Regions from separate parts of the Arthrobacter sp. 2RAF22 genome, predicted to be linked through region 3. Evidence: riboswitches for the same ligand, from Rfam matches in the RefSeq annotation. Region 3 holds a riboswitch; each other region holds the start of a gene.

Region 1 (3,269 bases), on a different contig from region 3:
GCCAGGGTCCGCCAGCTTATCGGAGCGGATCCGCTGAATGGCGCCACCCGGCTCGAACTCCACGCAACGCTCAAGGCGCGCCGCTGGGCTGGCCGACCGCGGATTTGAAGCGCAGGTACCGGAAACCGCGCTGGCCTACTTGTTGAACTGCCTCAACTGAAGGCTGCAGCGCCAGCGGTCCGGGCGGTGCTGAATCATCTGCGTCCAGGTGTTCCGGCAGCATCGTCCGTGCCACTCGACGGCAAATGCTCGATGCCCTCCCATCCTCACTGCAGTGCCTTGGTTGCTGCGTCCAGAATCGACCCAAGATCGACGCCCGGTTGGGTAGGCGGTGGCGTCGGTGTGGGGCTGGCCGGGGTCCGTGGCTTCCAAGAACCTGTGGGTGCGGGAGTCGGAGACGCTGGATCCGTCGGATCCGGTGTCGGGGTTGGGCTAGCGGGTCCGGTCGGACCGGGGCTGGGAGCCGGCGCAGGCTGGGCCGGAACCGGGGTGGAAGGAACAGGCGCCGGGGTGAGGCTTGGGGGCAGCGCTGACGGGAGGGCAGGAACCTGAACGGAGATCGATGGTGCAGGGACGCTCGACGATTCGACAGCTACCGGTCCTTGCGGCGAATGCTGCGCCGGGTCCCCGGCCTGGCCGGACTTGGCGCTCGGGGTAGCTGCCGAAGGTGATTCCGCAGCGCTGGGGGAGGTGCTTGGCGTCGTGGAAGGAGCGCTGGATTGCGTGGAGTCCTGGCTGTCTGCGCTGGCAGCGTTCTGGGCACGGGATTCCTGGCCGAAGAAGGGCAACTCGAGGGCTTGTCCCAGGGAGCCGGCGGCCAACAAGATGCCTAGGGCACCTGTCACCACTGCCATTCGGTTGCTCATCGTCCGGACGGCGGCGGCCTTCTTGAGGACGGCGTGTGGTTCACGGCTGAAGGAGGAACCGGTAAGGGGCGCCAGACCGGCGCCGGCGCGGGTTGCCGCGGGAAGTGCCGTTGTGGCTGCGTTCTCGGTTTTGGCCGACTCTGCTGTCGCGCGAGCCAAGGTCGCAGCAGACACCGTCGGTATGGCCGCGGTGGCCGGCTCAGCTGTCGCAGGAGCCGCGGTCTCGGCAGCGACAGTCGGTATGGCCGCGGTGGCAGGTTCTGCCGCCGCGGCAGGCACTGTTTCAATGGCCGCAGTTTCGCTGGCTTCTGAGGCCCGCTTCCGTTCGGCCGCCCGGGCGGCCGCGCGCGTGGTGGGTGCCGCCGTCGTCGGGGTTGCGGCGGTGGTGGGTGCCGCCGTCGAACTCAAAGGTTCGGAAGCCGGCGCAGCGATGAACGGTTCGCTGTCTGTGGCCCGACGACGTCCGGTTGGTTTGGTGCTCTCGCCCGCCACTTGGGCACGGCGAGGCTGATCCATGGTTGGGGACATGGTGATTGCCTCTCAACGCCTTCGAGGTTAGCTGTCGGGTTCGGACGAGGCCGTCCGGCCGCGCGTGGCGGCTTCACCCCAAGGGCCTGAAGTGGGCCCGGAGACTCTGGGTCCCCCGTCTCTGCCGCGGGTCTGGCGGATTCCGGGTTGCGGCAGAGCTCGGCGTCAACCCGGAAGCGGCCCGGTTGGGGACTGGGTCGCCCCTCGACGTTACAACAGCCGGCATGCAAAGTCACATTTGAATAACGGGCGCGGTGACCCGTTTTTGCCCGGCCTGGCCGGCGATGAGTCCCGCGACGTGTTCGGCGTCGCGGCCGACCCCGCCCACGAGCCCGGAGGTCAATCCGTATTGGAAGGGCATGCCCACAAAGAACAGTCCTGGGAGTTGTTCTACGGCGCCCCGGAGGGTGAGCGGCCAGCCGTCCTCATCCGTGGGAAGTCCTTGGATCCAGCCAAAGTCCGGTTGGTAACCAGTAGCCCAGATGACCGTGGACACCGGTATCGCGTGGCCTTCATCGGTCAGGGGTTGGCCATCGCGCGTGCCCTTCAGGCGTGGTAGGCGGGTGACTCCCGCGGCGTCGAGCTCTCGCGTTGAGGTCCGGATCAGTGGCGCGCCATGCTGGGTGAACCCGAGCGCGACCTTGCGGCCGACAGGGGTGGATCTGTTCAGCACCTTGTGGATGAAGAGCCACCAAAGCCCGCCGGCGTATCGCGTCACGGGGCCTGGAATGTGGAACGGAGGGTTTCCTGCGATGTAGGTGCGGTGCGTGGGTGCGAGCTCCAGGGCGATTTCGACGCCGGAGGTGCCGGAGCCGACCACCAGGACATCTCCGGGCGGAATTGAGTCCGGGTTGGAGTATTCCGCTCCGTGCAGTTGGTGGATGCCTGGATCGAGATCCCTGGCGAACGCCGGGACCCGTGGCTGTGTATTCGGGCCCGTGGCAACAACAACGTTTCTCGCCAGGATCGACCCGGCGCTGGACTGCACCCGGAACCGGCCGTCCTCCCGCTCGATGCCGACGACGCGGGCGCCATGGCGTACCGGGAGTTCCCAGTTCGTGGCGTAATTCTCGAGGTATTCGGCCATGGCGTCTTTGCCGGGAAAGGTCCCCCGGGCGGCTGGAAACGGCAGGCCGGGAAGGGAATCGTGCTGCGCCGGGGTGAAGAGACGCAAGGAATCCCATCGGCTCCGCCACACGTCGCCGACGCGGGCCTGCGAGTCCAGGATGAGGAAATCTTGCCGGTGTTTCTTCAGGTGGTATCCGGTGGCGAGGCCCGCCTGCCCGGCGCCCACAATTACCGTGTTCACTGCCTCATTGCTGTCCATCGCGAAGCCTCCTGAGGTGTCCGAGGTCATTAGAATAGCATTCCAGTCACTGGAATGCTATTCTTTTTTCGTGGAAATCCGGCACAATGACAGGCGCTTAGCTCAAGCTGTCGCAACCAAAGCTGCCGTGGTGGAGGCCGCCCGTCAGCTGTTTCTGAGCAAAGGGTATGTGGCCACCACTATCGGGGCCGTTGCCGAGCAAGCAGGTGTGGCCGTCCAGACCATCTACAACTCCGTGGGCAACAAGGCTGCGCTGCTCTCCGCCGTGGTTGACGCGACGGCGGCGGGTCCGGATGCTCCTCGCGCCGTGCCGGAGACCATGCGCGAGCGGACTGCCGCAGCCGCCGACGCCGGAGCGGTCCTGGCGCTGTTGGCCGACTGGTTTGCCGAGGTGAATCCGCGGAGCACCCAATTGTTCACCGTCATGCGGCAGGCCTCCGCCGTCGACGCCGAAGCCGCAAAAGTGGAGCGGGACCGGGCCGAAGCCCGGCTACGGAACTATGCGGAAGCTGCGGCCGCGCTCAGGCGGCGCGGGGCACTGAGCTCCG
Region 2 (3,269 bases), on a different contig from region 3:
TCCTTGCAGGCCAGGTGAGCAGCGATGCCGGCTTCTTGTCCTCCGATGCCACACGTGCGCCGTTGTCGCCCAGCGACGCCCGAATCCTGTCGGCGCTCCCGTCCGATGGCCGCCCGGTTGATCGCACGCTGTCCACTGGCGGCTACCGGCTGGTGGCCACCGAAACTCCTTACGGCGATGTTGTCATCACAGGTCTCCCGCTCGCCTCGAAAGAGGACACCGAGGCCTCCCTCGTCTGGACCATGGTGCTGGTCTCCTTGGGCGGACTGGTCCTGATCGGGCTGGCCGGAACCGTGCTGATCCGCCGCACCATGCGGCCGTTGGAGCAACTCTCCGACGTCGCCACCAAGGTGTCGAAACTTCCACTCGACGCCGGCGAGGTGGCCCTCGCGGTGCGTGTTCCGGCGTCGGCGGCCCATCCGAGCACCGAAGTGGGAAGCGTCGGCCATGCTTTGAACCTGATGCTGGACAACGTCTCGAGCGCCCTCGAGGCCCGCCAGCAAAGCGAAACCAAGGTGCGCCAATTCGTCGCGGATGCGTCGCACGAACTACGCACTCCGCTGACCGCCATCCGCGGCTACACCGAACTCTTGCGCATGACCGAGACGTTCACCGAAGACGGGCGCAAGTCGCTGGGCCGGGTGCAGAGCCAGTCCGAACGCATGACCACCCTCGTGGAGGACCTCCTTCTCTTGGCCCGGTTGGACGAAGGGAAGGCCCCGGAATTCACCGATGTGGACCTCACGCAGTTGGTGATCGAGACCGTCAGCGACGAGAAAGTCATGGCTCCCGAGCACATCTGGCAACTCAAGCTCCCGGATGAGCCCCTCACGGTCCGCGGCGACACCACCCAACTCCACCAGGTTTTGGCGAATCTGCTCTCCAACGCCCGCAAGCACACCGAGGCGGGAACCACCGTGGTCACGGGCGTGATGCGCTCCGCCGATGGCAGCGCCGTGGTGACCGTGACCGACAACGGCCCGGGCATCCCGCCTGAATTCCAGGGCAGGATCTTCTCCCGCTTTGCCCGTGCCGACGCCGCCCGGTCCGGCTCCGAGGGCACCTCCGGCCTCGGCTTGTCCATTGTGGAATCCATCGTTCAGGCGCACGGCGGCACGGTCGAAGTGGCGTCGCGGCCTGGCCGGACGGAGTTCGCGGTGCGGCTCCCGGCGCTCAGGACTGCCCCGGCCTGACGGGCGAACCAGAAGAGTACGACGCCGGTGCCCGGCGCGCGCAAGTCGACGCACCGGCGTCGTGATCTCCGTTACCTAAATGTGACTTAAGCTGGATCCTCCTGTACCGTCGAATAGGTGCGCTGGATCATTCCGGCCACCGCCGGGTAGGCGCCGAGCTCTGCCACTCCCCGGTGCCCAACAGTCCAGGCAGAGACGGGGGACCCAGGTCTCCGGGCAAGCGCTCATGTTGAGCCAGCCCTAGGGGTGAAGCCGTGCCGCCACGTTCCGCTGTGGCCACGGCCGGATGACCTCATCCGAATCCGACAGCTAACTCCGCAGGCGTCGAGAGGCAATCACCATGTCTGATTCCAAGGATCAGTCGCGCCCTGTTGCGCGCCACCGCGGCGAACCTGCCCGGAGAAACAAGTCACGTTCCACGCTGAGGCGAGCCGCCTCGAACCTCGGCACCGGCCAGCGCATGGCAGTTGTTGCCGGCGTCGTTGCCGTGTTCCTCGGCGCAGGCGCTGCCACCCAGGCCGCCGGACAAGCCATCAACGCCCAGGACATGAGCCGCACGTCCGAATCCCGCACGGTGGATCACTCAGCCACGCCTTCGGCCACCGCCACGCCGTCGGCGAGCGCAAGCGCGAGCCCCAAGCCGAGCGCTGCGTCGACGCCAAGCCAGGCAGCCGCGCCCGCTCCGGCCGCCGTCGCGCCCCAGGCTGCCGCACCGGCCGCACCCGCTGCACCCCCTGCTCCAGCGGCACCGGCTGCACCCGTCGCCGTCGATGATCCCTCCGGCGCCCAGGCCTACGCCGCAAGCATCCTTCCCTCCTACGGTTGGGGCCAGGGCGAAATGTCGGCCCTGATCACCTTGTGGAACAAGGAATCGGATTGGCGCACCACTGCCACCAACGCCTCCAGTGGCGCTTACGGCATTGGGCAGTCGCTGCCGGCCGAAAAGATGGCGTCCGAAGGCGCCGACTGGCAGACCAACTACCAGACGCAAATCCGCTGGGGCCTGAACTACATCAAGGAACGCTACGGATCGCCGTCCGCGGCATGGTCCTTCCACTTGGCCCACAACTGGTACTAAGCCAAGAGCCACCCACAAAGTACGTCGAGGTCCGTCCCTTCCGGGGCGGGCCTCTCCGTTCTTGGCCAGGCAAGTGATGCGCCACGCTGGTCACACATCCACAGCCACGTCACAGGTTCCGCCTAAAGCCTTCATATTCGGCAACGGCACTCTGGATACATGACGCTCATCGAATCCACCTCCGGAACCCTGAAGGACCCCGCGGTGGTGCCGCCGGGCCTTCCCATCCAACCCAGCACTCCCATCCAGCGCGGCACGGGGCGGCGCGCCCCCGTGGACACCCACGCCGCCATCCCCGTCCTCGACGTCACCATCCCCGTCTTCAACGAGGAACGCGATCTCGAAGAGTGCCTGCGCAGGCTTCACGGCCACTTGCGCGAATCCTTCCCGCATGGCTTCCGCATCACCGTGGCGGACAACGCGAGCACGGACGGCACGTTGAAAATCGCGGAGCGCGTAGCCCGGGAACTGCCCGAGCTCGCGGTTGTCCACCTTGACGAGAAGGGACGCGGCAACGCCCTTCGCAAGGTGTGGCTTGCATCGCCGTCGCCCGTTCTGGCTTACATGGACGTTGACCTTTCCACTGACCTCGCCGCACTGGCGCCCCTTTTGGCGCCGCTGATCTCCGGCCATTCGGACCTCGCCATCGGCACCCGACTGACCCGTAACTCGCGGGTCGTCCGCGGCCCCAAACGCGAGTTCATTTCGCGCAGCTACAACTTGATGCTGCACTCGTTCATGGGTGCCCGCTTCAGCGATGCCCAGTGCGGCTTCAAAGCGATCCGGGCAGACGTCGCCCAGCAGATCCTCCCGCACACCATGGATAACTCGTGGTTCTTCGACACCGAACTCCTGGTCCTCGCCGAACGCTGCGGCCTCCGGGTCCACGAAGTTCCCGTCGACTGGATCGACGATCCCAATTCCAGCGTCGACGTGGTGCGGACCGCCCTGGCCGACATGCGCGGCATGGTCCGGCTTACCCGGGATCTCGTCTCTGG
Region 3 (3,269 bases):
AAGCTCCTTGATTTGCCAGATAGTCCCGGTGGGCGCCGCCGGAGTGAACCTCAGTTTCCAGCCCATCTCGGCTGGGGTGTGGTCACTCTTGGCGTTGTTGCAGCGCAAGCACGCTGCCACCAGGTTTTCCCAGGAATCCGCGCCGCCCCTGGATTTGGGGTGGACGTGGTCAATGGTGTGCGCTGCTTTCCCGCAGTAGGCGCAACGGTGACCGTCACGGCGCAAGACGCCGCGGCGAGTGACCGCCGTGATGGTGTTGTACCTTGGCCGGATGTAGCGATTGAGCAGAATCACGGAAGGACGTCCGAGAATCTCTTGTGGCCCGACGACAGGCTCGTCGCCTTCGGCCACTACGCTCGCTTTTCCGGTGAGCACAAGGACCAGCGCCCGGCGGAAGGTTACTACCGCCAGCGGTTCATATCCAGCATTCAGAACGAGTGTGCGCATGCACGTACCTCTTCACGGCCGCACCCGTCAGGGGCGCGAGGGCCGGCTGCCCTCTGCATGTACGGGCTGTGGATCGACAACCTAAGAGTAAACACCAGAAGGCCAGATCAACGAATCCATGCGGCGGTTCCAGCGCAGTGTCGGTCAAAGTTCATGTGCCGGACACGTAAGCGCACGCTCGTTAAAACAGGACATCCCCACCGGCGGACCAGCGGGGATGTTCCAGTGAAGCTATGTAACCGGGGCTATTTAGCCACCAACGCGGATGAAGACGGGGCCGGAGCCGACATTGACGCTGTAAAGGGCGGTGGTGCCACCGTTCCAGCCGCCGTGGACTGCCATGCCGTTGCCGACGTAAACAGCGATGTGGGCCATGCCCATGCCACCGTTCTGGTAGTAGACCAGGTCTCCCGGCTGCGCTTCAGCAGCGCTGACCGTACGGCCAAGGGAGAGGTAGTCTGCCGGCCAGCCGTGGAAGTTGATGCCAACAGCGGCCAGGGAGTTCGAGGCCAGGGCAGTGCAGTCCTGGGCAACGCCAAGCTGAGCGTAAGCTGCGGCAGCAATCGCTGCGCCCTTGCCGCTGGCAACCTTCGTGGCGGGCGAAACAGCAGCGGTCACAGAAAGCGTCGAGGAGCCGGTAGCGGCACCCGTGGCAGCCTGCGAAGCCGGAGCGGCTTCCTGGGTGGCAACCGGAGCTGCGACAACCGGAGCAGCTTCGGTGGAAACCACCGGGCGTTCGTACTTGATGGCGACGGAGGAGTCGGCCGAAATGCTGGCTTGGGCGATGGACTGGACTTCCAGGGCGGAGGTCGAAGTGGACTCGCGGGGAACGTTGGTTTCTGCAGCGTTGGCTGCGATACCGCTAGTGAGCACCAGACCGGAAGCAGCTGCGATAACGGCTGCCTGACGGCCTACGCCACCGGCGTTGCTGCCGACAGTCTTAGCGATAACGGCAAGCGAGTTGGTCTTGGTGACCGCGGCACGGTGGCGCGCAACAGTAGAGCGTGAAGACACGTTAAGAGGCCTCTCCCTATGCCCGCGAGGTAAGCTGTCGGATTCGGATGGGAGTCATCCGGCCACACTCCTCCCTCTCGGAAGTCGTGCGACTTAACCCCAAGGCCATCGGTGAAGATGACCAAAAGTGGGTCCCCCGCCTCTGCCAGACGATGTTTTGCGAACGGAACCTCGGGCAGTGGCAGAGCTAGGCAATCCACCCGAGTGCATCAACTCTCTAAAAGTTGATGCGAGTTAGACGGTACATGAGTTTTGGCTGAATGTCACATTCAGGTCACGGAGCGTGACAAGCATGCGAGAGACTTCCATCGGATTGGCTACAGCCAGCCCAGGGGGTCAACGACGTCGCCGTTGACCATGACTTCAAAGTGGAGGTGGCAGCCCGTGGAGGCGCCCGTAGTGCCGCTCAATGCGATGACATCGCCTCGGCCAACCGTTTGGCCCACCTGGACGTTGAACGACGACAAATGGTTGTACGTGGTTTCCAGGCCGTTGCCATGGTCCACCACAATGCGGTTTCCGCCGCCATACGGATGCCAGCCGGCGAAGGTGACCTTGCCGGCCGCGGCAGCATGGACCTGGGTGCCGCACTGGGCCACGAAGTCCTGGCCGCGGTGGAACTCCCCCAAACCGCCCGTGATGGGATTCACGCGGTAGCCGAAAGGCGAGGCCGTGGTCAGGGTGTCCAGGGGCGCCCCCAGGGTGCCCTTGGAGGACGAGGTCTTGATGGTGCCGACGGACTGTGCGCTCAAGAGCTGCTTGAGCTTGCTGTCCGGATCCGCAGTGGTTGACACTGCGGCACGGCTGAAGTCGATCGTGGCGCTTGCCGCGGCAGGAATCTCGGGCTGGGTGCCCACAGCCGAGGCGGCCTGGCTTGAATCCGCCGTGGCCGTCATGGCGCCGGTGCCCGGCATAGCGACTGTCAGGATGAGGCCCGTCGTGGCGAGGGCCACTCCGGCCTTCTGTCCCGCTCCGCTCGCGGCGGCGAATTCGGCCATCTGCCGCAAAGGACCCTTGCGGCGGCGAAGTTCGCGATGGGGATCGCGCGGCCGCTCGTGCTCGACGGCGCTTGTGCCCCGCAGCTCAGCAGTAGGACCGGACGCGCGCCTGCGGCCCCTGGTGTTCTGCGTGGTCAAGGTTTTCCTCTCTGGCAAGCCTGCGAAGTTAGCTGTCGGATTCGGGCCAGAGAGATCGTGGACCCGGTCCGCGCGAAGGGCACGAAACGCAAGGTACCCGGAGGGGCCTTGCGTTGTTTGCACTTCCGCTACGGACTTCACCCCAAGGCCGTCTTTCGACAGCCGATGGTGGTTCCTCCGTTTCTGCCAGTGAATGGACTAATCCACCTGATCCGCTGGCAGAACTCGGCTTCGGATCAGGTAACGCTTTGGTATCGGCGCCAGTATTTAACTATAGGGGATTAAGCCCCACGGTAATAATTTCGTTATCTTTGCGGGCGACCCCGCCGGGCCGGCTAGGCGACCGTGACAAACACGTGCGAGGCAACCTCAGGCGGCAGCTCCAGCGCGCCCTCGATATTAGGCACGCGAACGGAGATGTACTCCCCCACGCGCTCCAGGGACACCCTGGCGCCCGGGCGGATTCCGCCCTCGTCCAGCTGGACCAGAAGTTCCGGTTCCACCTGGATCGGTTCAGCCAGCCGGCTGACGGTGACCCGGTTTTCAGGTGAATATTCGTTCATCGCGTCAAGAAGGTTGACCACGCCATCCGTAAAGGCGTGGGACGCGGCTCCACCCAGCGCTTCGAGTCCGGGAATGGGGTTGCCATAGGGCGATTCCGTGGGGTGGTCC

The links. A riboswitch is a leader RNA that binds a small molecule or an ion and turns the genes downstream of it on or off. The one in region 3 is predicted to bind cyclic di-AMP.
Region 1: another riboswitch for cyclic di-AMP. It lies ahead of AB4068_RS07405 (hypothetical protein); the one in region 3 lies ahead of AB4068_RS04340 (NlpC/P60 family protein).
Region 2: another riboswitch for cyclic di-AMP. It lies ahead of AB4068_RS11460 (hypothetical protein); the one in region 3 lies ahead of AB4068_RS04340 (NlpC/P60 family protein).

Annotation. Positions count from the first base shown of each region.
Region 1 covers NZ_JBFRGL010000006.1:104,475-107,743, forward strand. The annotation lists gene AB4068_RS07400 (PucR family transcriptional regulator) at 1-108, shown strand, start outside; gene AB4068_RS07405 (hypothetical protein) at 267-1,382, opposite strand; cyclic di-AMP (ydaO/yuaA leader) riboswitch at 1,397-1,542, opposite strand; gene AB4068_RS07410 (flavin-containing monooxygenase) at 1,627-2,751, opposite strand; gene AB4068_RS07415 (TetR/AcrR family transcriptional regulator) at 2,792-3,269, shown strand, end outside.
Region 2 covers NZ_JBFRGL010000013.1:48,067-51,335, reverse strand. The annotation lists gene AB4068_RS11465 (sensor histidine kinase) at 1-1,193, shown strand, start outside; cyclic di-AMP (ydaO/yuaA leader) riboswitch at 1,358-1,531, shown strand; gene AB4068_RS11460 (hypothetical protein) at 1,534-2,271, shown strand; gene AB4068_RS11455 (glycosyltransferase) at 2,431-3,269, shown strand, end outside.
Region 3 covers NZ_JBFRGL010000002.1:186,307-189,575, reverse strand. The annotation lists gene AB4068_RS04345 (HNH endonuclease) at 1-447, opposite strand, end outside; gene AB4068_RS04340 (NlpC/P60 family protein) at 697-1,461, opposite strand; cyclic di-AMP (ydaO/yuaA leader) riboswitch at 1,467-1,633, opposite strand; gene AB4068_RS04335 (M23 family metallopeptidase) at 1,779-2,597, opposite strand; cyclic di-AMP (ydaO/yuaA leader) riboswitch at 2,600-2,807, opposite strand; gene AB4068_RS04330 (metal-dependent transcriptional regulator) at 2,933-3,269, opposite strand, start outside.